One region of the Peribacillus sp. FSL M8-0224 genome, then DNA from elsewhere that is predicted to be linked to it. Evidence: predicted binding sites of a transcription regulator. Region 1 holds the regulator's gene; the other holds the start of a gene.

Region 1 (15,179 bases):
GAATCCTTTCTCGATTAACGCCGAGATGAATTCAATGATTGCATCCATGTTCTCCATTACGGTCGGGTGAGCATCCGCTTTTTTGCAGCCCAATGCCGACACGTCTTCAAAATACGCCTTGATGAAACGCTCCGATATGGTCGGGACATCTTCCCCCAATTCTTTTGCCGCACGAATCAGCTTATCATCCACATCCGTGAAGTTCGAAACGAATTGCACATCATATCCACGGTAATCCAAATACCTACGAACGGTATCGAATACGATTGCCGGTCTGGCATTGCCAATATGAATGTAATTATAGACAGTGGGTCCGCATACATACATCTTCACCTTTCCCTCTTCAATCGGGACGAAGGTTTCCTTTTTTCTTGTTGCTGTGTTATATATTTTAATCGCCATATTATAGACTCCTTTCTTCCTGCTTCTGTTCGGCCAACCTCGCCCTTAAGGCCCTGATTTCACTATCCAATTCCTTAAAGCGATCAGCGATTGGATCAGGAAGATCACAATGATTTAGGTCTTTATTGATTTTGATGCCATCTTGAATGACCACTTTACCTGGAATGCCCACCACTGTAGAATTAGGTGGCACTTCCTTTAAAACGACCGATCCCGCACCGATTTTCGAGTTTTCCCCAACAGTGATGGAACCCAGCACTTTTGCTCCTGTAGCTATCAAAACATTATCCTTTATCGTAGGATGACGTTTTCCCTTTTCCTTTCCAGTCCCCCCAAGGGTTACACCTTGAAAGACGGATACATTGTCGCCAATTTCACAAGTTTCGCCAATGACGATCCCCATTCCATGGTCAATGAAGAAACGACGGCCAATCGTAGCCCCTGGATGAATTTCGATTCCGGTAAAAAACCGGCTGATTTGAGATATGCTTCTCGCCAGGAAAAAGAATTTCCTCTTAAATAGTGCGTGAGCCATCCTATGACTCCAAATCGCATGTAAACCCGCGTACGTCAATATGACTTCCAAATAGCTGCGCGCAGCAGGATCTTGATCAAAAACCACTTCGATATCTTCTTTAAACATCTTTAACAAAATGATTCCCCCCTATGTTCCGTCCTTTTCCAACATCCCCTTTTGAAGCTTTTAAAGCATATAAAAAAGCGTCTCTGTCCAAATAGACAGAGACGCTTGAAGCGCGGTTCCACTCTGTTTGGAATGTACGAACCAGGTAAAGCTTTTTCCTGTTTTTTCATCCCCAACTTTAATCCCTGTAACGGAGGACATTCCGCCTGTGCCTACTATAGGTTAGTTCAGCAAAGGACTCAAGGGTGCATTTCAGAAAACGAGAGGCCTGAACCACTTTCAGCAGGTTATGGTTCTCTCTAAAAAGCTTCGTTTACTTACTTCTCCCCATCTACGCGTTCTTTTGTAAGATTATTAAATACTATATTACATTTTCGACAAATTGTTAATATAAAATACTCTGAATACGCTGTTTAATTTTTTCTTTGCCCAGTAATGAAATTGCCTTAGGCAAGTCAGGACCATGTGTTTGACCCGTGACGGCAGCCCTTATCGGCATGAATAATTTTTTCCCTTTATGCCCTGTGCTTTTTTGTACGGCTTTAATCGACTTCTTGATTTCATCCGCATTAAATTCTTCAAGCCCTTCGATCTCCTGAAGGAAAGCTTTCATGACTTCCGGTACCTGTTCTTCAGCCAGCACTTCCTTAGCTTCTTGCTCGAACTCGACCTCATCCTTGAAAAACAGTTCAGAAAGCTCGACTATTTCCGCTCCATAGCTCATCTGCTCTTGAAAAAGTGAAACAAGCCCATGTACCCACTCTTCTTCTTCGGCGGTCAGTGTCTCTGAAACCTTCCCGGCTTTAATTAAGTGAGGCAATGACAATTCCACTGCACGATTGACGTCCAATTGCTTCACATATTGATTATTCATCCATGTAAGCTTTTGCTTATCGAAAAGTGCAGGTGATTTAGACAGACGGTCAGCATCGAAAAGATTAATGAATTCTTCTTTTGTGAAAATCTCTTCCTCCCCGACCGGAGACCATCCTAGTAATGTAATGAAATTGAATAATGCTTCAGGTACATAGCCAAGCTCTTCATATTGCTCAATGAATTGAATGATCGACTCATCACGTTTACTCAGTTTCTTCCTGCTTTCGTTTACAATCAGCGTCATATGTCCGAATACCGGCGGTTCCCAGCCGAAAGCTTCATAAATCATCAATTGTTTTGGAGTATTGGAGATATGATCATCACCGCGAAGGACATGGGAAATCTTCATCAAGTGATCATCGACGGCCACTGCAAAGTTATAAGTTGGAATGCCATCTTTTTTAACGATAACAAAATCACCAAAGCCATCCGTTTCAAATGAAACCTCATCCTTGACCATATCTTTGAAAGTAAGGACCTTCCCAGCTGGAACGGCAAAGCGAATGCTCGGTTTTCTTCCTTGTGCCACTAGTTCCGCTTGCTCTTCCTCAGTTAAATGCTTGCACTTCCCGGAATATTTTGGCGTTTCATTGCGTTCGACCTGCCCTTCACGCTCTGCTTCCAGCTCTTCTTCCGTACAATAGCATTTATATGCTAACCCCTTATCCAAAATATCTTGATACAATTCCTGATAAAGGTCGTTCCTTTCGGATTGACGATATGGACCGTATTCACCGCCTACATCAACACCTTCATCCCAATCCATGCCAAGCCATTTCAAATATTTAAGCTGACTTTCCTCTCCGCCTTCAATATTTCTCTTTTGGTCGGTATCTTCAATACGGATGATGAATTTCCCGCCTTTATTTCGTGCGTATAAATAATTAAATAAAGCAGTCCGTGCATTACCAATATGTAAATGTCCAGTCGGACTCGGTGCATAGCGAACTCGAATATCGCTGCTCATGATATATATAGACCTCCCAGTCGTTCTATTCTATTGTTTATATTATCATTTAAATACATTGGGATAAAGGCATCCACTCTAAAAACGATTTAGTTTGATTTGACCAATAAGACAACAGCCTGTGCCGCGATTCCTTCGCCCCTGCCTGTAAATCCAAGTTTCTCCGTAGTGGTCGCCTTTACATTAATCCTGTCTATCGAGGCATCTAAAAGTTCTGCAATCCTGCCTCGCATTTCCTCGATATACGGTGCCATTTTCGGGCTTTGTGCAATGATTGTACAATCCGCATTGCCTAGGGAATATCCTTCTTTTTTTACGATCGCCCAAATATACTGCAGCAGTTTTGCAGAATCGGCATCTTTAAATTCAGGGTCGGTATCCGGAAAATGCTTACCGATATCCCCTGCACCAATTGCCCCCAAGCAGGCATCGGCAACAGTATGCAGAAGGACATCCGCATCCGAATGACCCAGCAGTCCTTTCTCATACGGAATCGTAATCCCGCCAATTATCAAAGGCCTGCCTTCCACAAGCTGATGAACGTCATATCCTTGTCCTATTCTAAACATATCATTCTCCCCAATCATCGTTTTCCATGTTGTTGTTTATGTAAAATCGCTTCTGCAAAATAAAGGTCTTCCTGAGTCGTAATCTTAATATTATCATAATTGCCCTCAATAATAACTACCTGTTCATTGATCCGCTCTAGTAAACTTGCATCGTCCGTCCCTAAAAATTCTTCAGCTTCTGCCTGTTCATACGCACTTTTTAATATGGATACACGAAAAGCTTGTGGAGTTTGCACCGCCCACAAGCTTGATCGTTCCACTGTTTCCAATACCTTTTTGTTTGCCGCTTTTTTAATCGTATCCTTAACGGGCACTGCAATTACGGCACCTCCATTAAGGGAGGCGGCAGTAGTCAATTCACTGATTTGCCCTAGGGTAATAAAAGGGCGGGCACCGTCATGGACCAGGACGATGTCTTCTTCTGCATGTTGCAGTCCATTATAAACGCTTTGTTGGCGCTCCTTGCCACCCATGACCAGTTTCTTGACCTTTTTAAGCCCATTCGCTGCTATCAATTGATTGAAATAATCCTTTTCTGCCGGGTTTATCGAAAGGATAATCCCCCGACAGTCAGGATCTTCTTCGAAGACACGCAGTGTATAAACAATGATCGGGACACCCGATAGTTCAATAAAAAGTTTATTCTTGCCCGCTTTCATTCTTTTGCCTTGTCCAGCTGCAGGTATCACTACTTCATAAAACATAACGGTTTCTCCTACTCTTCTTTATAATGCTTTTTCTAATAGTTTCGGTTTAGCGAATATCATCCGGCCTGCAGAGGTTTGCAATACACTTGTGACAAGTACATCGATCCGTTTCCCGATATGGTCACGGCCACCCTCGACAACGATCATGGTGCCATCGTCCAAATAAGCGATGCCCTGGTTCTGCTCTTTCCCGTCCTTTATGACCTGAACATTCATCTCTTCCCCAGGAAGTACAACAGGTTTTACGGCATTGGCCAGGTCATTGATATTAAGTACCGCCACATTTTGAAACTCGCATACTTTGTTTAAATTGAAATCATTGGTAACGACCATTCCGCCCGATATTTTGGCAAGCTTCACCAGTTTACTGTCGACTTCCTGAATGTCTTCAAAATCCCCCTCGTACATCTCCACTTTAATCGGCAGGTCTTTTTGAATCCGATTCAAGATATCCAAACCGCGCCTTCCACGATTCCTTTTCAATGCATCAGATGAATCCGCAATGTGCTGCAATTCGTTTAATACGAATTGAGGAATGACTATGGTACCTTCCAGAAAGCCTGTCTGACAAATATCCGCAATTCTGCCATCAATGATGACGCTTGTATCAAGAATCTTCAGGCGCTTGCTATACCCCTCTTCATCCTCTTCGCTTGCTTCACCATCCGTGTTCTTTTTCTTATTGCTTTTCGTGAATAAACTCAATAGCTCATCACGTTTTTTAAAGCCCACCTGAAAACCAAGATATCCAAATAAAAGCGTAAGGATGATAGGAACCACTGTATTCAAAATGGGAACCTTGATGGCACTGAATGCGGATCCAACCAAGAACGCTGCAAGCAGTCCAACTAAAAGACCTACGCTGCCAAAGATTATATCCGTAATCGGTATCTTTACAAGCTGTTCCTCCAGCCATTTCATAAAGTAGATCACATGATCTACTGCCCAAAAAGTTATAAGATAAAAGATAATGGCACCCAACAGTACACTTACATAAGGATTGTTTAATAAAGCAATATCGTCTGCATGTAAAACAATTAATAATTCCGGAATAAGCAACATACCAAGTGTTCCGCCGACTATTAAGAAGCATGCTTGTATAATGCGTTTTAACATCCCTTTCACCTCCTTCTACTCATTATTGACCAATAAAATAAAATGAAACCTTCGAAAATTCGTTTTCACTATATACGTTAAATTCACTTAAGGAATTAGTGGATTTACAAATATGAATTCTTCTCTTTTTCGTAATATTAGCCTAGCACCCTGAGTTTTGAGTGTCAAAAATAAACACCAATCAATTTCAAGCCCGTTCAGGAGTTTTTTTAAAGCCGGCTGCACCTTACATCCTTCTATTTGTGACCAGCTGATTTTTCAAAATTCGGAGTCCTTCTTTAATTTTATTGGCCCGGACTTCACCTATACCCTCCACATCGTCAAGGTTTTCAACCGTAGCTTTATTGACTTCACTAAAGCTTCCGAACTGTTTCACTAAATTTTCGATGATTAAACCCGGCAAGCGTGGGATTTTATGAAGAATACGGTAACCACGGGGATGTACTGACTCATCAAGATGTATATATCCATGATAGCCCAGCACCTTAAGAAGAATGCTTTCATCCAGTTTTTCCTGCATGGCCAACTCTTGAAGCCTAAAAATGATTTCCTCGGGATTTTCATCATTACTGGAGGTATAATCCTTGATAAGCCATTTCCCTTCCGTTTCAATATCTGCCAGGATTTCATTCATTTGCAAACGGATCAGCCTTCCTTCCGTACCAAGTTCATTAAGGTACGTTAGCAGCTCCGCCTTGATCCTGAGCACCATCACATAACGGTGAAATACCTGCAAAAGATCGGCATAGGTCACGATTTCCTCAAACTCGAGCGCTCCTAAAACCGATATGCTCTGCTGCAGGACCACCTTGTATTTTTCCAAGGTCTGGATGGCTAAATTAGCCTTGGCAAGAATGACTCCTATATCTTTAAGGGCATACCGGAAATTGCCCTGATATAAAGTGATGACATTCCGGCGTTGTGAGATTGCGATGACCAACGACTTGGTCTCCCTTGCCACCCGTTCCGCTGTTCTATGCCTCATTCCCGTTTCAGTGGAAGGTGTACTGTTATCAGGCACTAATTGGGCATTTGCGAAAATGATCTTATCGGCGGTTTCATTTAAAATGATGGCCCCGTCCATCTTCGCCAACTCATATAATGTGCTGGGGGTACAGCTGCAGTTGATTTCGAAGCCGCCATCCACGATCGTTCGCACCTTTTCGTTATATCCGACCACTATCAAACCGCCCGTGTTCGCCCTCAGGACATTTTCTATACCCTCCCGAAGCGGGGTACCCGGTGCTACGATTTGCAGAATTTCCAATTTTGTTTTCTCATACCCTTTTTTATCTGTCATGCTTAACCCCCTAACGATTGTTTAAGAGCCTCCGAAACCGATGAAACACCAATGATCTTAATACCTTTCGGCGCGGTCCACCCTCCTATATTATTAGCCGGTATGATAACCCGCTCAAACCCTAATTTCGCTGCTTCCTGCACCCTTTGTTCAATTCGTGACACCCTTCTCACTTCCCCAGTCAGCCCCACTTCACCAATGATGCAATCGGCAGGGTTTGTTGGTTTATCACGGAAGCTTGATGCAATGCTTATTGCAACAGCGAGGTCAATTGCCGGTTCATCCAGCTTGACACCGCCAGCAACCTTTAAATACGCATCTTGGTTTTGGAGCAGCAAGCCCACTCTCTTTTCCAGGACAGCCATTAAAAGCGAAACTCGATTGTGGTCAATTCCCGTGGCCATCCGCCTAGGATTCCCAAAACTCGTAGGAGAAATCAATGCTTGAATTTCAACAAGCACCGGCCTTGTGCCCTCCATGGATGCGACGACTGTGGACCCCGAAGCTCCTTGCGACCGTTCTTCAAGGAAAATTTCCGATGGATTCGCCACCTCTTCCAATCCATGTTCTTTCATTTCAAAAATACCCATCTCATTCGTCGAACCAAAGCGATTTTTAACCGCACGTATAATTCGATATGTATGGTGTCTTTCCCCTTCAAAATATAATACGGTGTCAACCATGTGCTCAAGCAGCCGTGGTCCCGCAATGGCCCCTTCTTTTGTAACGTGACCGACGATAAAAATCGCGATTCCGTTCGTTTTAGCAATGCGCATGAGTGAGGCTGTGCATTCCCTCACTTGTGAAACGCTTCCCGGGGCAGATGTAACCTCCGAATGGTAAACCGTTTGAATCGAGTCAATAATGACCAAATCCGGTTTAACATCTGTAATTGCCTGTTGGATATAGTCCATATCGGTCTCAGAATAAACGAATAGATTTTCCGACATGGTCCCAAGCCGGTCCGCTCTCAATTTGGTCTGCTTGACTGATTCTTCACCTGATATATAAAGCACTTTTTTCTGTTTATGCGCCAATTGGGATGATACCTGTAAAAGCAGGGTGGACTTACCGATACCCGGGTCCCCTCCGATCAATACAAGTGATCCCTGTACAATCCCGCCCCCAAGAGCACGATTCAATTCCATTAAATCCGTCTTAATGCGTGGTTCTTTTTCTGATTGAATGGTCGTTATGGGTGCTGCCTTCTCCCGTTCCCCGGAACCTCTCACCTCTGAATGGGTAAAAGCGCCCTTTCTAGCAGGTTTAACGATTTCGGTTTCCTCGACCATTTTATTCCATTCACCGCAGCCTGGGCATTTCCCCATCCATTTCGCGGACTCATACCCACAAGACTGACAGATAAATTTAGTTTTCTTTTTTACAGCCATAAATTACTCCTCTTCCTTTGGAAAAAATATCTATATTAAGGATATTATATCTCTGTTTTATTTAAACCTTCTTAAGGCTAAGTTTTTTTAAAAAAATATTCACTTTGCTTGTCCCGTTTATACTCACATCTACCTATAGATAAAAAACAGAGGTACACTGCAAAAGAATCTGCGTGTACCTCGAAGTTTAGGATCAGGTTATTCACTTACATTAACAGGCTCGCCTTGTCGGATTGCAAACTCATTATTCACGACATCCATTACGACCGTTTGCCCTTTTTTCACGTTGCCTTTAAGCAACTCTTCGGATAGATAATCCTCTACATGCTTCTGAAGCGCCCTGCGGATTGGCCTTGCCCCATATTCCGGATCAAAACCTTCCGTGGCAATTTTTTCTCTAGCCGCATCTGTCAGCTCCAAGTATATCTCCTGTTCTTTCAAACGGGTAGTAAGCTGATTTGACATTAATGTAACGATTTGTTTCAAATGATCCTTCTCTAATGAGTGGAACACGATAGTTTCATCAATACGATTCAGGAATTCCGGACGGAATGCACGTTTGAGTTCTTCCATCACTTTCCCTTTCATATTTTTATAGTCCTGACCAGTATCCTGGATGTTAAAGCCGACATACTTATCAGTTTTCAAGGCAGACGCCCCTACATTCGATGTCATGATCAAAATGGTATTCCTGAAATCGACAGTACGCCCCTTTGAATCTGTCAGTCTTCCGTCTTCCAAAACTTGAAGAAGAATATTGAAGACATCCGGATGCGCCTTTTCTATTTCATCAAGCAGAACGACGGAGTATGGTTTCCTCCGCACTTTTTCCGTTAACTGACCGCCTTCTTCGTACCCAACATATCCTGGAGGCGATCCTACAAGACGTGAAGTCGAATGTTTCTCCATATATTCGGACATATCGATGCGGATCATGGCATCTTCATCACCAAAAATGGATTCAGCCAAAGCTCGGGCTAGCTCGGTTTTACCGACCCCTGTAGGCCCCAAGAAGATGAATGAACCAATTGGACGCTTAGGATCTTTCAAACCTGCCCTTGCACGTCGTACTGCTTTAGAAACCGCAATGACGGCCTCTTCCTGCCCAATTACACGATCATGGAGGATTGACTCCATATTAAGCAGTTTGTCTGACTCCGTTTGCGCCAATTTAGTGACCGGCACTCCCGTCCAGCTGGATACGACGTGTGCAATGTCATCCACAGTCACTTCACTGTTTTCCTGCCCTTGTTTTTCTTTCCAAGTTTTTTTCGTTTCTTCCAATTGTTCTCTTAAGCGTTGTTCTGTATCGCGAAGCGAAGCAGCTTTTTCAAATTCCTGACTCTGAACGGAAGCATCCTTTTCCTTGCGAACATCATCTAGTTTCACTTCAAGTTCCTTTAGGTTGGGTGGCGTTGTGTACGAGCGCAGCCTAACTTTGGAACCAGCTTCATCAATCAAGTCAATCGCTTTATCAGGTAAAAAGCGATCGGAAATATAACGGTCTGATAATTTGACTGCAGCATCAATCGCTTCGTCAGTGATCGATACGCGGTGATGTGCCTCATAACGGTCACGAAGACCTTTGAGAATTTGGATGGATTCCTCAATTGTCGGCTCATCGACTTGGATTGGCTGGAAGCGACGTTCAAGGGCAGCATCCTTTTCAATATACTTGCGGTACTCATCCAAAGTTGTAGCACCGATACATTGTAATTCACCACGAGCCAATGATGGTTTAAGGATATTGGAGGCATCGATGGCACCTTCTGCACCACCTGCACCAATCAATGTATGCAATTCATCGATGAATAGGATGATATTACCCGCCTGGCGTATTTCATCCATGACTTTCTTCAACCGGTCCTCAAATTCACCCCGGTATTTAGTGCCAGCCACAACAGTACCCATATCAAGTGTCATGACGCGTTTATCACGTAAAATCTCAGGTACCTCATTATTGATAATCTGTTGGGCAAGCCCTTCAGCAATGGCTGTTTTACCAACGCCAGGTTCACCGATCAATACTGGGTTATTTTTTGTACGACGGCTTAATACCTCAATGACACGCTGTATTTCCTTACTTCTTCCGATAACCGGATCCAAGCTTCCTTCCCTGGCAATCGCCGTTAAATCACGGGCAAGGCCATCCAGTGTCGGCGTGCTTGCATTTGCAGCGGCTGAACCTTGATGACCACCTGATTCATTGCTGCCCAAAAGTTGTAATACTTGTTGTCGAGCTTTATTTAAACTTACTCCCAGATTATTCAATACGCGGGCAGCGACACCTTCCCCTTCTCGTATAAGACCTAGAAGGACATGCTCTGTCCCAACATATGAGTGACCTAATTTTCTTGCTTCATCCATGGAAAGCTCAATGACCTTCTTGGCTCTTGGGGTATAATGTATCGTTTGAGCCGTATCCTGTCCACGGCCAATTAAATTTTCAACTTCTTTCTGAATCTTCTCCGGACCCAATCCAAGAGCATATAACGCTTTGGCTGCAATACCATCACCCTCTCGGACCAGGCCCAGTAAAATATGTTCCGTGCCAATATTATTATGACCTAAACGGATTGCCTCTTCTTGGGCTAATGCTAATACTTTCTGGGCTCTTTCAGTAAAACGACCAAACATCATAGGGAATTCCTCCTTAAGAATTTTCGTTTTGAATAAAATTGCTGGCAATTCTCTAAGTAATGGCAGAAGCTTATTCTTGCTCCATATCTATTAATGAAATTTAATTCTCCCTAAAGAGGTCAATAACCTCTATGAGGAGGAAGATTCCGTGAAATTCAAGCGTTCCCGGATGAGTGCTGCTCTACGGATATCCCTTTCATGGGGTCTTAAAGGGCCGCCTGCGTACTTTTGTAAAAATCCCGACTGCGTCAAAATCATCAATTCATTTAGAATGCTTTTGGAAATATTCTTTATATACCCAAGATCTATCCCTAACCTAACATCGGAGATACATGTAGCTGCTTCCTTGGTCTCGATGATTCGAGCATTGGACAAAACCCCATATGAACGGAAAATTCTATCTTCTAATTGTATGTGGGAAGTCCTCGCTAATGCATCCCTCGCTGACCGTTCCTGGGCTATGATTTGTTGCACTACACTCGTTAGATCTTCAACGATATCCCTTTCCGATTTTCCAAGGGTGATTTGATTGGAGATTTGAAAAATATTCCCCAACGCTTGACTGCCCTCTCCATAAATCCCTCGAACCACCAACCCCAATTGGTTGATAGCCGGTATGATATTATTCATCTGCTGTGTAAGGACCAGGCCCGGCAGATGCATCATGACTGAAGCCCTTAACCCTGTTCCCACATTAGTCGGACAACTAGTCAGGTATCCTCTTTCTTCATCATATGCATAGTCTATGGATTCTTCAATCCAATCGTCAAGAACATTTGCAATCTTTAAGGTTTCCTTTAGCTGCAACCCCGACATTAAACATTGAATACGGAGATGGTCCTCTTCGTTTATCATGATACTTATTTCTTCATTTTCCGAAAGGAGACATGCGCTTTTCGCTGAATCTTCAACTAAATGAGGACTGATTAAATGTTTTTCAACCAGAACGCGCTTTTCCAGTGGCTGCAATTGGTCAATCTCTAATAGCTCCAATTTTCCAATCTCCGGGGTTACTTCCTCTTCGATTCTTTTTTTGACCAATTCAATGATTTTATTAGCTTCTTCGTTCGAAAAGGAGGTTGGGAAGGTAAAGTCTTTGAAATTCCTGGCCAGCCGAATCCGCGAACTCAATACAATATCGATTTCCGGCCCTTCGGCACTCATCCAGGAACTCAAGGCGTTTTCTACAAACTTTTCCAAGCTCATAATTCCTCGCCTCCCTCTTGTGCTTCAAACCTTTTTTCAAGGGAACGAACCTTATCTCTTACTTCTGCCGCTTTCTCAAACTCCTCTTGATCAATGTGGACCTTTAAAACTTCTTTCAAATCCAAAATTTGTTTTCGAAGATATATGGCGCCACCAATCCTTTTTGGAATTTTCCCTATGTGTGCTGTATTGCCGCTATGAACCCTCTTTAAAATGGGATTTAACTGTTCATTGAACGTTTTATAACATTCGGCACAGCCAAACTTGCCAATATGGACAAATTCTTTATAAGATCGATGACAATGCGGGCAGCGCCTCTCTTCCGTTTTCGGAAATGCATTTGCCTTTGTCTGTTGAATATTCGACTCCATATTCAACAATCCTGCTAATAAATTATTTATTGAAAAACCAGGTCCGCCTGCCTCCATGAACATTTCACCTTTTTCCTGAGCACATTTCTCACAAATCATGACTTCAGTCTTTTTTCCATTGATGATTTTGGTGAAGTGCAGGGTAGCAGGCCTTTGATGACATTCTTGGCAAATCAACGTTCATCACCTCTGCCAGTTTCATTTATATTTTAAAGTCGTAAGCATCGCAGTTAAAATTCTTGCCCTAAGCTCATCGCGGTCAGGCAGGTCGATATAAATCACCGATCTATCTATGACGCTCATCATAATCTTTGCTTCTCTTTCATTAATGACGTCTTCATTCATCAGCCGTGAAATTACTCCTTCAGCCATCGATTGAGTTACCCTGGAACCAATAAGCGATAATAATTGGTTGATAAGTTGCACGGAATCCTGTGATTCCACTTTCATGATGCGTATATAACCGCCGCCTCCACGCTTACTCTCTACAACATAACCTCTCTCGATGGTAAACCTCGTATTGATTACGTAATTGATTTGAGAAGGAACACACTGAAATTTATCTGCTATTTCACTTCTTTTAATCTCCAAGATATCTTTTTGACTTATTTCAAGTACTTGCTTCAAATAAGTTTCGATAACATCAGATATGTTTCTCACTCAGCCTCCTCCATTCTGACTTTGACTATATTTGACTATTATTATACAAGGAATAATGCATTTTGCAACTTAAACGCACTTTCTTTCTGTAATATCCATTTTCTCCAAATTATATGTAGTTACATACCCCATTGAACATAAAAGTTGAAATATCTTACATAAATACCCTATATAAATGGATGTAAAACCTGAACTTTTTCTTCTGCTTAAGGTTTCATCACTTAAATTCTCCCCCATTTCCCCAGCTCATCCATTTCCTCCTCATGATATGGCAACCAATTCAAATAAGGCCAGCCCGTGCTGTCCCTGAAAACGGAAAAGTTTTTTATTACAAACACAAAAAAGACCAGCCGGATGGCTGATCTTTTTAAATGGCTTGGCGGCGTCCTACTCTCACAGGGGGAAACCCCCAACTACCATCGGCGCTGAAGAGCTTAACTGCCGTGTTCGGAATGGGAACGGGTGTGACCTCTTCGCTATCGCCACCAAACATAAAAGGAACGTTGTTCCTTCAAAACTAGATAATAAGAAGGTATTTCATTTTTTTAAAAGCGTTGGTTAAGTCCTCGATCTATTAGTATCAGTCAGCTCCACATGTCACCATGCTTCCACCTCTGACCTATCAACCTGATCATCTTTCAGGGATCTTACTAGCTTGCGCCATGGGAAATCTCATCTTGAGGGGGGCTTCATGCTTAGATGCTTTCAGCACTTATCCCGTCCGCACGTAGCTACCCAGCTATGCCTTTGGCAAGACAACTGGTACACCAGCGGTGCGTCCATCCCGGTCCTCTCGTACTAAGGACAGCTCCTCTCAAATTTCCTGCGCCCGCGACGGATAGGGACCGAACTGTCTCACGACGTTCTGAACCCAGCTCGCGTACCGCTTTAATGGGCGAACAGCCCAACCCTTGGGACCGACTACAGCCCCAGGATGCGATGAGCCGACATCGAGGTGCCAAACCTCCCCGTCGATGTGGACTCTTGGGGGAGATAAGCCTGTTATCCCCGGGGTAGCTTTTATCCGTTGAGCGATGGCCCTTCCATGCGGAACCACCGGATCACTAAGCCCGACTTTCGTCCCTGCTCGACTTGTAGGTCTCGCAGTCAAGCTCCCTTGTGCCTTTACACTCTACGAATGATTTCCAACCATTCTGAGGGAACCTTTGGGCGCCTCCGTTACTCTTTAGGAGGCGACCGCCCCAGTCAAACTGCCCACCTGACACTGTCTCCCACCCCGATAAGGGGCGCGGGTTAGAATTTCAATACAGCCAGGGTAGTATCCCACCAACGCCTCCACCGAAGCTGGCGCTCCGGCTTCTCAGGCTCCTACCTATCCTGTACAAGCTGTACCAAAATTCAATATCAGGCTGCAGTAAAGCTCCACGGGGTCTTTCCGTCCTGTCGCGGGTAACCTGCATCTTCACAGGTACTATAATTTCACCGAGTCTCTCGTTGAGACAGTGCCCAGATCGTTACACCTTTCGTGCGGGTCGGAACTTACCCGACAAGGAATTTCGCTACCTTAGGACCGTTATAGTTACGGCCGCCGTTTACTGGGGCTTCGGTTCAAAGCTTCGCTTGCGCTAACCTCTCCCCTTAACCTTCCAGCACCGGGCAGGTGTCAGCCCCTATACTTCGCCTTGCGGCTTCGCAGAGACCTGTGTTTTTGCTAAACAGTCGCCTGGGCCTATTCACTGCGGCTTTTCTGGGCTATTCACCCTAAAAAGCACCCCTTCTCCCGAAGTTACGGGGTCATTTTGCCGAGTTCCTTAACGAGAGTTCTCTCGCACACCTTAGGATTCTCTCCTCGCCTACCTGTGTCGGTTTGCGGTACGGGCACCTTACATCTCACTAGAGGCTTTTCTTGGCAGCGTGGAATCAGGAACTTCGGTACTATATTTCCCTCGCCATCACAGCTCCGCCTTAATGGAAACGGGATTTGCCTCGTTTCCGGCCTAACTGCTTGGACGCGCATATCCAACAGCGCGCTTACCCTATCCTTCTGCGTCCCCCCATCGTTCAAACGATGTATAGGTGGTACAGGAATATCAACCTGTTGTCCATCGCCTACGCCTTTCGGCCTCGGCTTAGGTCCCGACTAACCCTGAGCGGACGAGCCTTCCTCAGGAAACCTTAGGCATTCGGTGGAAGGGATTCTCACCCTTCTTTCGCTACTCATACCGGCATTCTCACTTCTAAGCGCTCCACCAGTCCTTCCGGTCTGACTTCAACGCCCTTAGAACGCTCTCCTACCATCGACACCATACGGTGTCAATCCACAGCTTCGGTGATACGTTTAGCCCCGGTACATTTTCGGCGCGGAGTCAC
Region 2 (15,179 bases), 470 kb from region 1:
GAAACTCTCCAGGAAATCAAGCAGGCAGATCTTATAGTCATAGGTCCAGGAAGCCTATATACTAGCATTCTGCCTAACTTACTTGTCCCTGGTTTAGGAGAAGAGGTAGCCCGTTCCAAGGCTAAGAAGGTGTACATTTGCAATTTGATGACACAAGCCGGCGAGACTCTGGATTATAGCGCGAGTGATCATATAAAAGCGATATATGACCATATGGGAAATGCATATATTGACAGGATACTTGTTAATAATGAGGAAATACCAACCGAGATTCAGCAGCGCTATCAAGCTGAATATGCAAAACCGGTCATGTATGATGTGGAAAGCTTAAAAATGATGGGTCTTGAAATCATACAAGAACGCATTTTCAGCTATGAAGGGAATGTAATACGCCATGATACGAAAAAAGTGGCGGATTTGCTTTATAATATGCTTGTAAATGAAACAAAAAGCCACATAGTACCGTAGATATAAGCGGGGACGGTTTTTTGATTGATAAAAATAGATTACCTGCGTTCGATTGGGGGTGAAATGGATGTCTTTTGCTTCAGAAACAAAAAAAGAGCTTACAACATTAGAGGGAAAGGATTGCTGCGGTAAAGCGGAATTGTGTGCGCTTATCCGGATGAACGGATCCCTTTCATTTTCTAATCGGAAGCTTGTTGTGGATATTCAAACTGAGAATGCTGCGATTGCCAGAAGGATTTATACGCTGCTGAAAAAAAGTTATGAGGTCCAGGTCGAGCTGTTGGTCCGTAAAAAGATGAAGCTTAAAAAGAACAATGTATATATTGTCAGGATGTCATCCGGAGGGCAGCGGGTTTTAACCGATTTGGAAATTTTAGGCGATGGCTTTGAAATTCTCCATGATATATCCGATACTATTGTTGGGAAGAAATGCTGTAAGCGTTCTTATCTAAGAGGTGCATTTCTTGCAGGGGGTTCGGTTAACAATCCGGAAACGTCTTCCTATCACCTTGAGATTTTCTCACTTTATAAAGAGCACAATGATGCCCTTTGTGAGCTAATGAATAAGTTTGGCTTGAAGGCCAAGACACTTGAACGCAAGAAGGGGTACATCATTTATTTGAAAGAAGCCGAAAAGATTGCCGAGTTTTTAAGTATAGTTGGCGCCCATTCAGCTTTATTAAGGTTCGAGGATGTACGGATTGTCCGTGATATGCGTAATTCAGTGAATCGGCTTGTGAATTGTGAAACAGCCAATTTGAACAAAACGATCGGGGCATCATTGCGCCAGGTTGAAAATATCCATTATATCGAGGATACGGTAGGACTTGGCATTTTACCGGATAAGCTTCGGGAAATTGCGGAGCTTAGGATAGCGTTTCAGGATATAACCTTAAAGGAACTTGGGGAAATGGTATCCGGGGGAACCATCAGTAAGTCCGGGATTAATCACCGATTGCGAAAGATTGATGAAATAGCTGACAGGCTCCGTGGGGGAGAGGCTATTGCTGCGAAAAAATAAAGCTAACAGGGGAGATCAAGATGGTGGAGAAACAAGTTGAGGTAAAATTGAAAACGGGTTTGCAAGCTCGGCCGGCGGCTCTTTTTGTACAAGAAGCTAACCGCTTTCATTCAGATGTTTTTCTTGAAAAAGAAGGAAAGAAAGTGAATGCAAAAAGTATAATGGGATTAATGAGCCTAGCCATCAGTTCTGGCGTGTCCGTGAAGTTAATCGTCGAAGGACGCGATGAAAAAGAAGCGTTAGAAGCATTGGAAGAGTTCGTTCAGCAAGAGGGTTAAAAAAGGGGATGCCTAAATGTGCATCCTTTTCTTTTATCATGAAAAAAGGCTCCGGAGGTCGCTTATGGCGATCTCCGGAGCCTTTCTTTTGTTGCAGGATTACTTAGAGTTTTTATCATCAAGAACGCTGCGCGTGATGACTTTGTCAATCAAGCCATATTCAAGAGCTCTTTCGGAAGTCATGAAGTTATCACGTTCCGTATCTCTTTGAAGGACTTCGATAGGTTGTCCTGTACGTTCTGCCAAGATTTGGTTCAGCTTATCTTTCAAGTGAAGGATACGGCGGGCAGCAATTTCAATTTCCGTAGCTTGACCTTGAGCTCCTCCAAGTGGTTGGTGAATCATGACTTCACTGTTTGGCAACGCATAACGTTTGCCTTTTTCGCCAGCGGCCAATAGGAAAGCACCCATGGAAGCGGCCATACCGATGCATACTGTCGATACATTAGGTTTGATATATTGCATGGTATCGTAAATGGCCATACCGGAAGTGATGCTTCCGCCAGGGCTGTTGATGTATAGAGTGATATCTTTTTCAGGATTTTCCGCTTCTAAAAATAGTAATTGAGCAACAATGGAGTTGGAAACATTATCGTCAATTGCACTTCCTAGCATAATGATCCGGTCTTTTAATAAACGGGAGTAAATATCGTAGGCACGCTCCCCACGACTTGTTTGTTCGATAACTGTAGGAATTAAATTCATGTTCATTTCCTCCTTCGATTAAGAGAATCATTTAAATTCTTTATGTATGTATGATACACTTTTTGGTCAATTTAGGTCAAACAAAACAAACCCTATTATGGATAATTTGTTCGACAATTTTCTGGCTAGGGCTCCTTCCTGATAGATTATTTTATATATTATGCCGCACAGGGATGAATTTCCACATTACCCATAATACCCAAATGATAAAGTTTTAAACCTGATAACCCTTGCAAAGGAGGGGATTCTATCATATAATGAAGTCTGTTGAAAAAATATTTTCTATTACGCCCTCGTAGTGCAACGGATAGAACGCAAGCCTCCGAAGCTTGAAATGCAGGTTCGATTCCTGCCGAGGGCATTACCAATCTTCTGCTTAATAAAGTGGGGGATTTTTTATTTGTAATTTTTAGGAGAGTTGAAATTTTTGCTGAATTTGCTTGTTTTCCGTAATATTCCATCGAATCCTGTAATGTCGGTCCTGTCTTGAAAATATTCGCCCACACTATTGAAAAATGGTGATTTTTCAATAAAAGTAGTTGTTAAATTTGCGTTTCTAACATATAGTATTTAAAACAAATAAACTATTCAGAAAAAAATCGTAAGCGTTTTCATGGGTTTTTGTGTAGAATTTTCTCCTGATAATGTAAAATGGAGTGGGGGAGGGATGAATCGATGAGTATGAATATGAAAGCAGGACTTTTTCAACAGCAAACATTAAAGATGGCAATGACCCAGGAGCTCATGCAAGCTATTACATTGCTGCAATACTCCTCGCAGGAGCTATCGGCTTTTTTAGAAAATAAAATGGTGGAGAACCCATTACTGTCCATAGATCAGCCAACATCTTCTTTATTTCAGCCAACTTTTGACCGCAAAAAAGGTAAACGGACTCTTAAAAATACGTATGATGCCAACTATTGGATTGAACAGATCAGTGAAGATACCATATCGCTTGAACAGCATATCATGTCCCAGGTGAATCACCAGCAGTTTTCCGGTGAGCAGCAAAAGGCAATGCTTCTATTAATTCATAACCTTGATGAAAACGGTTACTTAAGGACTCAGCTGGATGATATATGCATCCCAGGCATATCTCCGGCCGTTTTGGAAGAGAGTCTCTCGATTTTACAGGAACTCGAACCGCATGGTATTGGAGCGAGGAATCTTCAAGAGTGCCTTTTGCTTCAAGTGAAAGCAGAAGGGGAGAATCTTCTGGCAGAATCGATCATAGAAAACCATTTCCTCGATTTTGCTGAAAAGCGCTGGAAAGACCTAAGTAAGAAAATCGGTGTTACACTGAAGGAGATTCAAGAAGTCTTTGATTATGTCCAGACGTTGAACCCGCGTCCGGCATCACTCTTTTTTCAGGAAAAACCTTCTTATATAGTGCCGGATGTGGTCGTGGAAGTTCGGGATGGCATGCTGCTTGTCGGGAATTATGATGGTAACACACCCAATCTTAATGTGGATAAAGGATATTTAAACCGAATGAAGAGCCATAAGGATCAGGGAGTTCAGCGGTTTATCCAGGATAAGTGGCAGGAATACCAATGGATCTCCAGAGGAATCCAACAGAGAAAAGAAACGATATTGAAGGTTATTCAGTGCATCGTCGAAAAACAGCCGGCGTGCTTTCATCATGGCCTGAACTATTTGAAGCCGATGACGATGAAAGAAATCGCAGACGAACTTGGCATACATGAGTCCACAGTAAGCCGGGCGGTTAAAGGGAAGTACGTACAGACACCATTTGGCACGATAGAGATGCGGATATTTTTCACTACTTCTTTACAGTCGGTCGGCCTTGATGAGGATATGTCGGGCATGCAGGCGAAAAAGAGCCTCCAGGCAGCCATCAATGGGGAAAATAAACAAAAGCCGCTTTCGGATCAAGACTTGGCGGAACGGCTGAAAGAAGAGCATGGAATTATCCTGGCACGCCGAACCGTTGCCAAGTACCGGGAACAATTAGGGATCCCTTCTTCATCTAAACGAAAAAGATATGATTGAAAAGGATGAGTGGTTTTGGAATCGAATGCGTTTGTTTTATATAGTAGGGATAAATGCCCGTTATGTGATAAAGCCAAGCTGGTACTCGAAGAAGTGAAAGTGGAGTCAGGCATAGGCTATAAGGAAATCGATATCCATACCGATGATGATTTGCTTGAGAGATTCGGGCTGATGATCCCTGTCGTTGAATGGAAAGATGAAATCGTTCAGTTCGGAAACGTTGATAAATCAGCTCTAAATAGGCTTTTGGAAAAATAATTTTTCAAATCATTTGAAGAAACATTCCGTTCCTGCTAGAATAAAATATGTAGCAGGAATATTTTTTTGTTTTAAGTGGGACAGAAAATGACTACGCGGGACGTTAAATGTCCAACTTAACTTTTTAGGAGTTTTAAATATGCGTACATTACTCGAGGTACAAAGAAAATTATTGCCCGATTTCCTTATGGTTATGCAAAAAAGATATGATATCCTGCGTTATATCAAAATGATGCAGCCGGTTGGAAGGCGCAGTCTGTCCGTGAGCCTTAATTTGACAGAGCGGACGCTTAGAGGCGAGGTTGATTTTCTGAAAAGTCAGAACCTGGTTAACATCTTCAGCTCTGGCATGACGCTGACTGATGAAGGGATTGAAATCCTGGATAAGTTAGAAGGAATAATGCGTGAAGTAATGGGTATAGACATAATGGAAAAGCAATTGCAGGATTTGTTACAAGTGGATGAAGTCATAATTGTCTCAGGAAATTGTGATGAAACCCCATGGGTGAAAAAAGAATTGGGTAAAGCTTGTGCAAACCGTATGAAACGAGAATGGAACTCAAAGAATATCATTGCGGTTACTGGCGGATCGACAATGGCCGAAGTGGCTAATTCGTTGTCACCTGATGAAGCATCCAGGAAATTGACATTTGTCCCAGCCCGCGGGGGAATTGGTGAAGCGGTGCAGAATCAGGCCAATACGATTGTCGAAAAAATGGCACAGAAGGCACAAGCCTCATACAGAGTGTTATATGTACCCGATCAATTAAGCGGTGAGGTTTATGCATCATTTCAGAAGGAACCTGCAATTAAAGAAGTGATTTCCCAAATCAAGTCTGCCGATATGATCATTCATGGAATCGGTGATGCCATGGCGATGGCAGAGAGAAGAAATTCTTCGCCAGAAATGTTAAAGAAGCTGTTAGATGGAAATGCTGTAGGAGAGGCATTCGGTTATTATTACGATGAAAACGGCAAAGTTGTTCATAAAGTTTTGACAGTCGGCATCCAGTTAGATGATCTTAGCCCTGAAAAGCGAGTGATAACTGTGGCAGGTGGCAAAACTAAAGCAAAGGCTATCCGTTCCTACATGAAAGGCGCACCTTCATCAACCGTTTTGATCACGGATGAAGCTGCGGCACAAGAGTTAATTCAGGGGAATTACACCCCTTAATATATTTGCGAACTTAAAAGGAGGAATTTTTCATGGCAGTAAAAGTTGGTATTAATGGTTTTGGACGTATTGGACGTAATGTATTTCGTGCAGCATTGAGTAATCCTGGGGTAGAGATCGTTGCTATTAACGACTTAACGGATGCTAATATGTTAGCGCACCTTCTTCAATACGATACAATTCATGGATCTCTTAATGAAAAAGTAGCAGTTGATGGGGATTACCTTGTTGTTGATGGTCACAAAGTAAAAGTATTGGCTGAACGTGATCCTGCACAATTAGCATGGGGTGAACTGGGAGTAGAAGTAGTTGTGGAATCTACAGGACGTTTCACAAAACGTGCGGATGCAGCTAAGCATTTAGAAGCTGGCGCGAAAAAAGTAATCATCTCTGCTCCTGCATCTGATGAAGATATCACGATCGTCATGGGTGTAAACGAAGACAAATATGATGCAGCAAACCACCATGTAATCTCTAATGCTTCTTGTACAACGAACTGTTTAGCTCCATTTGCTAAAGTGCTTCATGAACAATTCGGAATCAAACGCGGTATGATGACTACTGTTCACTCTTATACAAATGATCAGCAAATCCTTGATTTGCCTCATAAAGATTACCGTCGTGCACGTGCAGCTGCAGAGAATATCATTCCTACAACAACTGGGGCAGCAAAAGCTGTTGCACTTGTCCTTCCTGAACTTAAAGGGAAATTGAATGGTATGGCAATGCGCGTACCTACTCCAAACGTATCTGTTGTCGACCTTGTTGCAGAACTTGAAAAAGACACAACGGTTGAAGAAGTTAATGCAGCATTCAAAAAGGCTTCTGAAGGTGAATTAAAAGGAATCCTTGAGTACAGCGAACTTCCGCTAGTATCAACTGACTATAACGGTAACCCATCATCATCTACAATCGATGCCCTTTCCACGATGGTAATGGAAGGAAACATGGTTAAAGTATTATCTTGGTATGATAATGAAACAGGATATTCAAGCCGTGTTGTTGATTTGATCGACTATTTGGCTAAAAAAGGATTGTAATTAGAATAATAAAAAACCTCACCAAGGTGAGGTTTTTTTTATCACAGCCCTAAAAAAACTTGGCAGAAGATGATATTATTAGTAAGTCATTAATCAGTCAAGCGTTTACATTTCTTGTTTTTGGATAATTTCCTGGAAACCGACTATAATGAAAAAGAGAAAAGGGGAGTTGGGAAATTTACCCTCTCCCTTTTTGGCTAAAAGAATCAAAAATATGATAACAATATCTAAGGAGGTTCTTGGATTATGAATAAAAAGTCGATTAAAGATATTGAATTAAAGGGGAAACGCGTATTTTGCCGTGTTGATTTCAACGTTCCAATGCAGGACGGAAAGATTTCGGATGATACGAGAATCAAGGCTGCACTGCCGACGATTTCCTATTTGACAGAACAAGGCGCAAAAGTCATCTTAGCCAGCCATCTTGGCCGTCCTAAAGGACAAGTCGTAGAAGAATTGCGTTTAGCACCTGTTGCGGAAAGACTAAGCGAACTTAGCGGCAAAGATGTGCAAAAGGCTGAAGAAGCATACGGCGAGACCGTTCAATCAATCATTGAAAACATGCAAAATGGCGAGATCCTGTTGTTGGAAAACGTTCGTTTCTATCCAGGAGAAGAGAAGAACGATCAAGAATTGGCGAAATCATTTGCGGCACTGGCTGATGTTTATGTTAACGATGCATTCGGAGCTGCGCACCGTGCACATGCTTCAACTGAAGGAATAGCTCACCATCTCCCGGCCGTTGCTGGATTGCTGATGGAAAAAGAGCTTTCTGTACTTGGAAAAGCCCTATCCAACCCAGAACGTCCTTTTACAGCTATAATTGGCGGAGCAAAAGTAAAGGATAAGATAGGCGTTATCGAAAACCTTTTGGAAAAGGTCGATCACTTGATCATCGGTGGTGGATTGGGTTACACATTCATTAAAGCGCAAGGTCATGAAATCGGTAATTCATTACTGGAAGAAGACAAAATAGAATTGGCCAAATCTTTCATCGAAAGTGCAAAAGAAAAAGGCGTAAAACTTCATTTGCCTATCGATGCAGTCGTAACTGCTGAATTTTCACCTGATGCAGAGACGGATAATGTCGATATCGATGCTATTCCAAATGATAAAATGGCTCTTGATATCGGACCAAAAACAAGTGAATTATTTGCGGATGTAATCAAAAGTTCCAAGCTTGTCATTTGGAATGGACCAATGGGTGTATTCGAGTTCGATAAATTTGCGAATGGAACGAGAACCGTTGCTCAAGCCTTGGCGGAAGCAAATGATACGTACAGCATTGTTGGCGGAGGGGATTCGGCCGCAGCTGCAGAAAAGTTTGGCCTGGCAGAAAAGATGTCCCATATTTCAACTGGCGGCGGTGCATCTCTTGAGTTCATGGAAGGCAAAGAGTTGCCTGGCGTTGTAGCCTTGAACGATAAATAAGATTAAACCGTTACATATTTCAACATTAGAAGGGATGAGAAACCAAATGCGTAAACCGATTATTGCAGGAAACTGGAAAATGAATAAAACACTATCTGAAGCGACAGCCTTTTTAGAAGAAGTGAGCAATTTGATTCCTAAGCAAGATGTAATCGATACGGTTGTATGTGCTCCAGCTTTATTTTTGGATCAGCTCGTTCAAGCAGCAAAAGGAACCGATGTGAAAATCGGGGCACAGAACATGCACTTTGAAGAAAGCGGTGCTTTCACAGGAGAAATCAGCCCAATCGCATTGGCTGATCTTGGGGTATCCTACGTTATACTTGGTCATTCTGAGCGCAGGGAAATGTTCAACGAAACGGATGAAGCCGTTAATAAAAAAGCTCATGCCGCTTTTGCCCACCAGTTGACCCCGATCGTTTGCTGCGGTGAAACACTTGAGCAAAGGGAAGCTGGCGAAACGAATGATTTCGTAGGCAGCCAGATTGAAAAAGGCCTAGCAGGATTATCTGACGATCAATTGAAACAAGCCGTTATTGCTTATGAGCCGATTTGGGCGATTGGAACAGGAAAATCGTCATCTGCTCAAGATGCTAATGAAGTTTGTGCGCATATCCGCTCAGTTGTTGCCGACAAATTTTCAAATGAAGCAGCTGCAGTCATCCGCATTCAGTACGGTGGCAGTGTAAAACCTGAGAATATTAAAGAGTACATGGCACAACCTGATATAGACGGTGCATTGGTTGGCGGTGCTAGTTTGAAATCCGATTCATTTTTACAATTGCTGGAGGCTGGTCACTATGAGTAAGTCGCCTGTGGCACTTATCATCTTAGACGGTTTTGGCTGCCGTAACGAAGAAAAGGGTAATGCTGTTTTTCATGCGAAAAAACCGAACTTTGACCGATATTGGGAACAGTATCCGCACTCCCATTTAACTGCAAGCGGGGAAGCGGTCGGCTTGCCTGCCGGTCAAATGGGGAACTCGGAAGTGGGCCATCTGAATATCGGGGCAGGACGGATCGTTTATCAAAGCCTGACCCGTGTGAACCTGGCAATACGTGAAGGTGAGTTTGCACAAAACCCAACTTTGGTCGATGCCATGAGCCATACCAAGAAAAAAGGCACGGACCTTCATCTTTTCGGTCTTCTTTCAGATGGCGGCGTGCATAGTCATATTGATCATATGTATGCCCTTTTGAAATTGGCCGCTAAAGAAGGAGTTAAAAATGTATATGTACATGCATTTTTAGATGGCCGTGATGTCGGACCGAAAACGGCACAGGGTTATATTAAGGAAGCGGAAGCGAAAATGAAGGAAATCGGTGTTGGTCAGTTTGCGACCATTTCCGGAAGATATTATTCGATGGACCGTGATAAGCGCTGGGAGCGTGTGGAGAAATCCTACCGTTCGATGGTGTATGGTGATGGCCCTGCTTATTCTTCTGCGATGGAATGTGTCGAGGATTCGTATGAACATGGAATTTTCGACGAGTTCGTGATACCTTCAGTCATAACGGCGGAAGACGGTAAACCGGTGGCAACGATTAAAGATGATGATGCCGTAATCTTTTATAACTTCCGTCCAGACCGGGCGATCCAGATTTCCAATACGTTCACGAATGAGGATTTTCGTTCATTTGACCGCGGTCCTGGACATCCGAAGCATCTCCATTTTGTCTGCTTGACACATTTTTCAGAAACAGTTGACGGATATGTTGCATTTAATCCGACAAATCTTGATAATACATTAGGGGAAGTACTTTCCCAAAACCAGCTTACCCAGCTTCGCATCGCTGAAACTGAAAAATATCCGCATGTGACGTTTTTCATGAGCGGCGGACGTGAAGAGAAGTTTCCTGGTGAAGAGAGGATTTTAATTAATTCTCCGAAAGTCGCTACATATGATTTACAACCGGAAATGAGTGCTTATGAAGTGACGGATGCATTGGTGGAACAAATTGAGGCTGACCGTTTTGATGCCATTCTCTTGAATTTTGCCAACCCGGACATGGTTGGTCATTCAGGAATGCTTGAGCCTACCATTAAAGCGATTGAAACAGTGGATGAATGCCTAGGCAGGATTGTCGATTTAATCGTCTCAAAAGGCGGTACAGCGATCATCACCGCTGACCATGGGAATGCTGACGAAGTGGTAACGCTAGAAGGCAACCCGATGACAGCCCATACTACGAATCCCGTTCCTGTCATTATCACTAAAAATAAGGTAACATTAAGAACAGGTGGTATCTTAGGCGATTTAGCTCCAACGATGCTTGATTTGCTTGGAGTCGAAAAACCTGTTGAAATGACAGGGAAATCCCTATTATCTAAATAAAATTGTGAATAGGAAAAGGAGAGATTTATAATGCCGTACATCGAACATGTATATGCACGCGAAGTGCTAGATTCACGTGGTAACCCAACAATAGAAGTAGAAATCCAAACAGAGTCCGGATACTTCGGACGTGCAATCGTACCATCAGGTGCTTCAACAGGAGAACACGAAGCGGTTGAGCTTCGTGACGGGGATAAATCTCGCTACCTGGGTAAAGGGGTACAAAAAGCAGTCGATAATGTAAATGATATCATTGCTGAAGCTGTCATCGGTTTGGATGTAACGAACCAAGCAGGCCTTGACCTTACTATGATTGAATTGGATGGCACTGAAAACAAAGGAAACTTGGGAGCTAATGCAATCCTTGGCGTATCAATGGCTGCTGCCCATGCCGCTGCGGAATTTTCTGGATTACCATTGTATCGTTACCTTGGTGGGTTCAATGCGAAACAACTTCCGACTCCAATGATGAATATCATTAACGGCGGATCACATGCCGATAACAATGTTGACTTCCAGGAATTCATGATCCTGCCTGTAGGAGCTCCTAGCTTCAAAGAAGCAGTTCGTATGGGTGCAGAAGTATTCCATGCCTTGAAATCTGTCCTTTCTGCCAAAGGCTTGAATACGGCAGTCGGCGATGAAGGCGGCTTTGCGCCAAACCTTGGTTCAAACCGTGAAGCGCTTCAAGTCATCATCGAGGCAATTGAAAAAGCTGGCTACAAAGCAGGCGAAGATATCTACCTTGGCATGGACGTGGCTTCATCTGAATTCTATAACAAAGAAACAGGCAAATATGATCTTGCAGGCGAAGGCCGCAATGGTGTTACATCCGAAGAAATGGTTGCTTTCTATGAAGAGCTAGTGAATGAATTCCCTATTATCTCCATCGAAGACGGCCTGGATGAAAATGACTGGGATGGCCACAAGCTTCTAACGGAACGCATCGGTTCTAAAGTTCAGCTTGTTGGTGACGATCTTTTCGTAACGAACACGAAAAAATTGGCTGAAGGCATCGAAAAAGGCATCGGTAACTCCATCCTGATCAAAGTGAACCAAATTGGTACACTGACTGAAACGTTTGATGCAATCGAAATGGCTAAACGCGCAGGCTACACTGCAGTCGTTTCCCACCGTTCAGGTGAAACGGAAGATGCAACGATCGCTGATATCGCCGTTGCAACAAACGCAGGACAAATCAAAACCGGTTCCATGTCCCGTACGGACCGTATCGCTAAATACAACCAACTTCTTCGCATCGAAGACCAGCTTGGTGACTTGGCTGTATATGGCGGCTTGAAATCTTTCTATAACTTGAAGAAGTAATCTTACAGAAATTTTCCCTCCTATTCAATCTGGCCATCCACATTGAATAGGAGGTTTTTTATGCCCAGAAACCAGTCACTGCTTCCAGCTTGAAAGGATTTAATCAAACGTTTGATTAATAAAAAAAAGGTGCCGCATCCGGGCACCTTTTCTCATTTATCCGATACAGCTTCCACTGGTACGGCATTATAGTATTCTTCTAATGTAATCTTCGCTTCAAAGATTTCAGTTGCGGCATCGACACCAACATAGCGAATATGCCATGGTTCGTATTTATAACCCGTGATGTTTTCCTTGCCTTCAGGGTAACGGATGATAAATCCGTATTCATGTGCATGTTCAGCAAGCCAGGCCGCTTCATTCGTATCACCGAAGCAGTCTTGGGCAGCGCATGCCCCATCGTGGGTCGTGACATCAATCGCCAGGCCCGTTTCATGCTCGCTTGTCCCAGGCATTGCACTGTAGGTTTTCGCTTTTTCTTCCCCGTCCTTAGCCACATAGTTATTAAAGACCGTGATTTGTGTTTGGTGTGAGCGGTAAGCGGAAACGCCGGCAAAGTGCATATTGTCTTTTTCGGCAGCTTGGAACATTAATTCAAGAGCCTTTCCCGCTTCTTCGCGCATCATTCTTTTTTCGATTTTATCTTCAAAGATGAAATCCACATTTGGGTAGATAAGGTCAGCAGGTTTGTAATCTTCAGGCAGGCTGTATTGTTTATTGACAAGTACAGGTATGCTTTCCGGATCGGCTAACGTCTGAAGGCCAGCCTGTGCGGGTGTAGCCGCTTCATCAACCTCCACCTGGCGCTGGGCCGATTCTTTTGAGTCATTATTCTTGTCGGTCTCAGTCTCCTTCTCAGTCTCCTGGGAGCTCGGCTGTTCTTCTTTTTGCTCTTTTTCATGCTCGCTTGTCAGGTCGGATGAACAGCCAGCCATCAGAATGAAAGATGATAGAGCGGTTGCTGCAAATATAGGTTTTAACATATGAAAGGCCCCTTGCTTTTAATATAAGATTTCCAATAAAAGTAGTTTTGAAAAATTATCGTGATAAGTAATCCCTAGTTAATTCACTTTGATATTTATCAAGAAATAAGCCAATCCAGACGACCATCAATAAAAATGGATAATCGTTACGGATTGCGGTTTCCACGACGGGATCAGACCAAAAGCTCGAAAGGAAACCAGAGGACATCCTGATTGTCTCGAATGTGACAAGGGCGTGAAGCGATAACCAAAGAATCGTAAGGGTATTGGTCCCGAATCCAATGACCGCCGCTATGACGCTCAGCAAGGCGGCTGCTGCCCCGATCAGGAGGACATTGAAGCTTGATTGGAAAAAGTCGATACCGCTATTGGAAAGTCCATTATAAATAATAGCAGTAAAATAAACGGTTGTCGTGATATATGCAGCAAATAATAAGTATCGATTTCCGTGATACTTTGCCAGCAGCAATAAAAGCGGTGATAGGATGATTAATAGGACGCTGATGAAATTGCTTCCGCCTGTCCATAAAGAATAGCCGGCAACCGCCGAGAATAGGATGGTCAGGAGATCAAGAATCCGTAGTATGGACTTAAACATGTTGACACCTCTTTCTCTATTTATGCAAATTATCTCAAACTTTGATTCAAAAAGAAATAAATGACGATGGGTTTTTAGGAATTCTTACCATCATAGTATAACAAAGATTGTGGATATTTATTGGGTGTGGTAAAGTTAAAGTAATTGTTTATTGGTTCTTCAGGAGGTGTAATTGCATGCATGCATTTCTCATAACGCTTTTAGTGATTGTCAGTATCGCCCTCATTGTGACGGTATTGCTTCAATCAGGTAAGAGTGCAGGTTTATCAGGTGCGATTGCCGGCGGTGCTGAGCAGTTATTCGGAAAGCAAAAGGCACGCGGTTTGGACCTGGTTTTACATCGTGCGACAATAGTATTGGCGATTCTATTCTTTGCTTTAACTTTACTTGTTGCATACTTTGATGTGTAATGGATCAAAAATGAGTCTAGCTAAATAGCTAGGCTTTTTTCTTTGCACAATAGTTGCATGAATAGATATAGTGATTTTAGTACTTAATTATAGGATAGGGATTTTTAAAAATTCTATTTACTGATAAAGGAGTTCAAGGTCATGAAAATCAAGCTGCAGCAGCCCTTTACTTTTGAAGGCGGAAAAAGGGCTGTCTTACTTTTACATGGATTCACGGGGAATTCAGCGGATGTACGGATGCTGGGCCGTTACTTGGAGAAACAGGGGTACACCTGCCATGCCCCGCACTATGAAGGGCATGGCGTTCCCCCAGAGGAGCTGGTGAAAACAGGTCCGGAAGATTGGTGGAAAGATGTCATGATGGGCTACGATTTCCTGAAAAGCAAAGGCCATGAAGAAATTGCTGTTGCCGGACTCTCATTAGGAGGCGTATTTTCTCTTAAATTAGGTTACACTGTACCTATAAAGGGTATCGTATCAATGTGTGCGCCTATGTATATCAAAAGTGAAGAAATGATGTTTAAAGGAGTATTGGAGTACGCCAGAGAATTTAAGAAGTATGAAGGAAAAACTCAAGAGCAAATAGAGCTTGAAATGGACCTCCTTGCCGATAAACCGATGAATACATTGAAAGCCCTTCAGGAATTGATAACGGATGTACGGGAGCACGTCGATCTTATTTACGCTCCGACATTTGTCGTGCAGGGCCGGCATGATGATGTTATCAATCCAAAAAGTGCCGATATTATTATTGATTCCATTGAATCACCGGTCAAAAAAATCAAGTGGTATGAAGAATCCGGTCATGTCATAACCCTTGATAAAGAAAAAGACGAGCTGCATGAAGATGTATTGGAATTTTTAGAAAGTCTGGATTGGTCCGAATAACAAAAATATACCCTGAATAGGAGGGTTTTCATGGAAGATAACATTCAAGAACATATTAATAAGCTTCTGACATATATGACGGATGAAGCGTATAAGCCGTTAACGGTACAAGAACTGGAAGAGGCTTTGAAAATCGAAGACTCGGCAGATTTCAAGAATTTCGTTAAGGCTTTAGTAAAGATGGAAGAAAAGGGATTGGTGGTCAGAACGAGGAGCAATCGTTACGGCCTGCCGCAAAAAATGAATTTGT

The links. The regulator CtsR, encoded in region 1, represses protease genes until heat stress. The targets are predictions, from matches to a motif close to ATGGTCAATAAAGGTCAAACA.
Region 2: a site for CtsR is predicted at 2,535-2,555, ahead of clpP (ATP-dependent Clp endopeptidase proteolytic subunit ClpP). Genes of this name have one in related genera too.

What each region holds. Positions count from the first base shown of each region.
Region 1 is NZ_JBBOOJ010000001.1:5,399,507-5,414,685, reverse strand. Features, by position in the region: gene cysS (cysteine--tRNA ligase) at 1-402, opposite strand, end outside; gene cysE (serine O-acetyltransferase) at 404-1,054, opposite strand; T-box leader at 1,140-1,388, opposite strand; gene gltX (glutamate--tRNA ligase) at 1,431-2,888, opposite strand; gene ispF (2-C-methyl-D-erythritol 2,4-cyclodiphosphate synthase) at 2,978-3,457, opposite strand; gene ispD (2-C-methyl-D-erythritol 4-phosphate cytidylyltransferase) at 3,472-4,161, opposite strand; gene MKX49_RS26355 (PIN/TRAM domain-containing protein) at 4,183-5,280, opposite strand; gene disA (DNA integrity scanning diadenylate cyclase DisA) at 5,507-6,580, opposite strand; gene radA (DNA repair protein RadA) at 6,583-7,971, opposite strand; gene clpC (ATP-dependent protease ATP-binding subunit ClpC) at 8,170-10,611, opposite strand; gene MKX49_RS26335 (protein arginine kinase) at 10,741-11,817, opposite strand; gene MKX49_RS26330 (UvrB/UvrC motif-containing protein) at 11,814-12,365, opposite strand; gene MKX49_RS26325 (CtsR family transcriptional regulator) at 12,387-12,848, opposite strand; rRNA gene rrf (5S ribosomal RNA) at 13,223-13,338, opposite strand; rRNA gene MKX49_RS26315 (23S ribosomal RNA) at 13,403-15,179, opposite strand, start outside.
Region 2 is NZ_JBBOOJ010000001.1:4,933,962-4,949,140, reverse strand. Features, by position in the region: gene MKX49_RS24120 (gluconeogenesis factor YvcK family protein) at 1-468, shown strand, start outside; gene whiA (DNA-binding protein WhiA) at 536-1,489, shown strand; gene MKX49_RS24110 (HPr family phosphocarrier protein) at 1,510-1,767, shown strand; gene clpP (ATP-dependent Clp endopeptidase proteolytic subunit ClpP) at 1,867-2,472, opposite strand; tRNA gene MKX49_RS24100 (tRNA-Arg) at 2,762-2,833, shown strand; gene rpoN (RNA polymerase factor sigma-54) at 3,148-4,485, shown strand; gene MKX49_RS24090 (glutaredoxin family protein) at 4,495-4,743, shown strand; gene MKX49_RS24085 (sugar-binding transcriptional regulator) at 4,883-5,917, shown strand; gene gap (type I glyceraldehyde-3-phosphate dehydrogenase) at 5,950-6,957, shown strand; gene MKX49_RS24075 (phosphoglycerate kinase) at 7,204-8,388, shown strand; gene tpiA (triose-phosphate isomerase) at 8,435-9,196, shown strand; gene gpmI (2,3-bisphosphoglycerate-independent phosphoglycerate mutase) at 9,189-10,724, shown strand; gene eno (phosphopyruvate hydratase) at 10,755-12,050, shown strand; gene MKX49_RS24055 (M15 family metallopeptidase) at 12,203-13,033, opposite strand; gene MKX49_RS24050 (hypothetical protein) at 13,089-13,631, opposite strand; gene secG (preprotein translocase subunit SecG) at 13,808-14,041, shown strand; gene MKX49_RS24040 (alpha/beta hydrolase) at 14,183-14,929, shown strand; gene rnr (ribonuclease R) at 14,960-15,179, shown strand, end outside.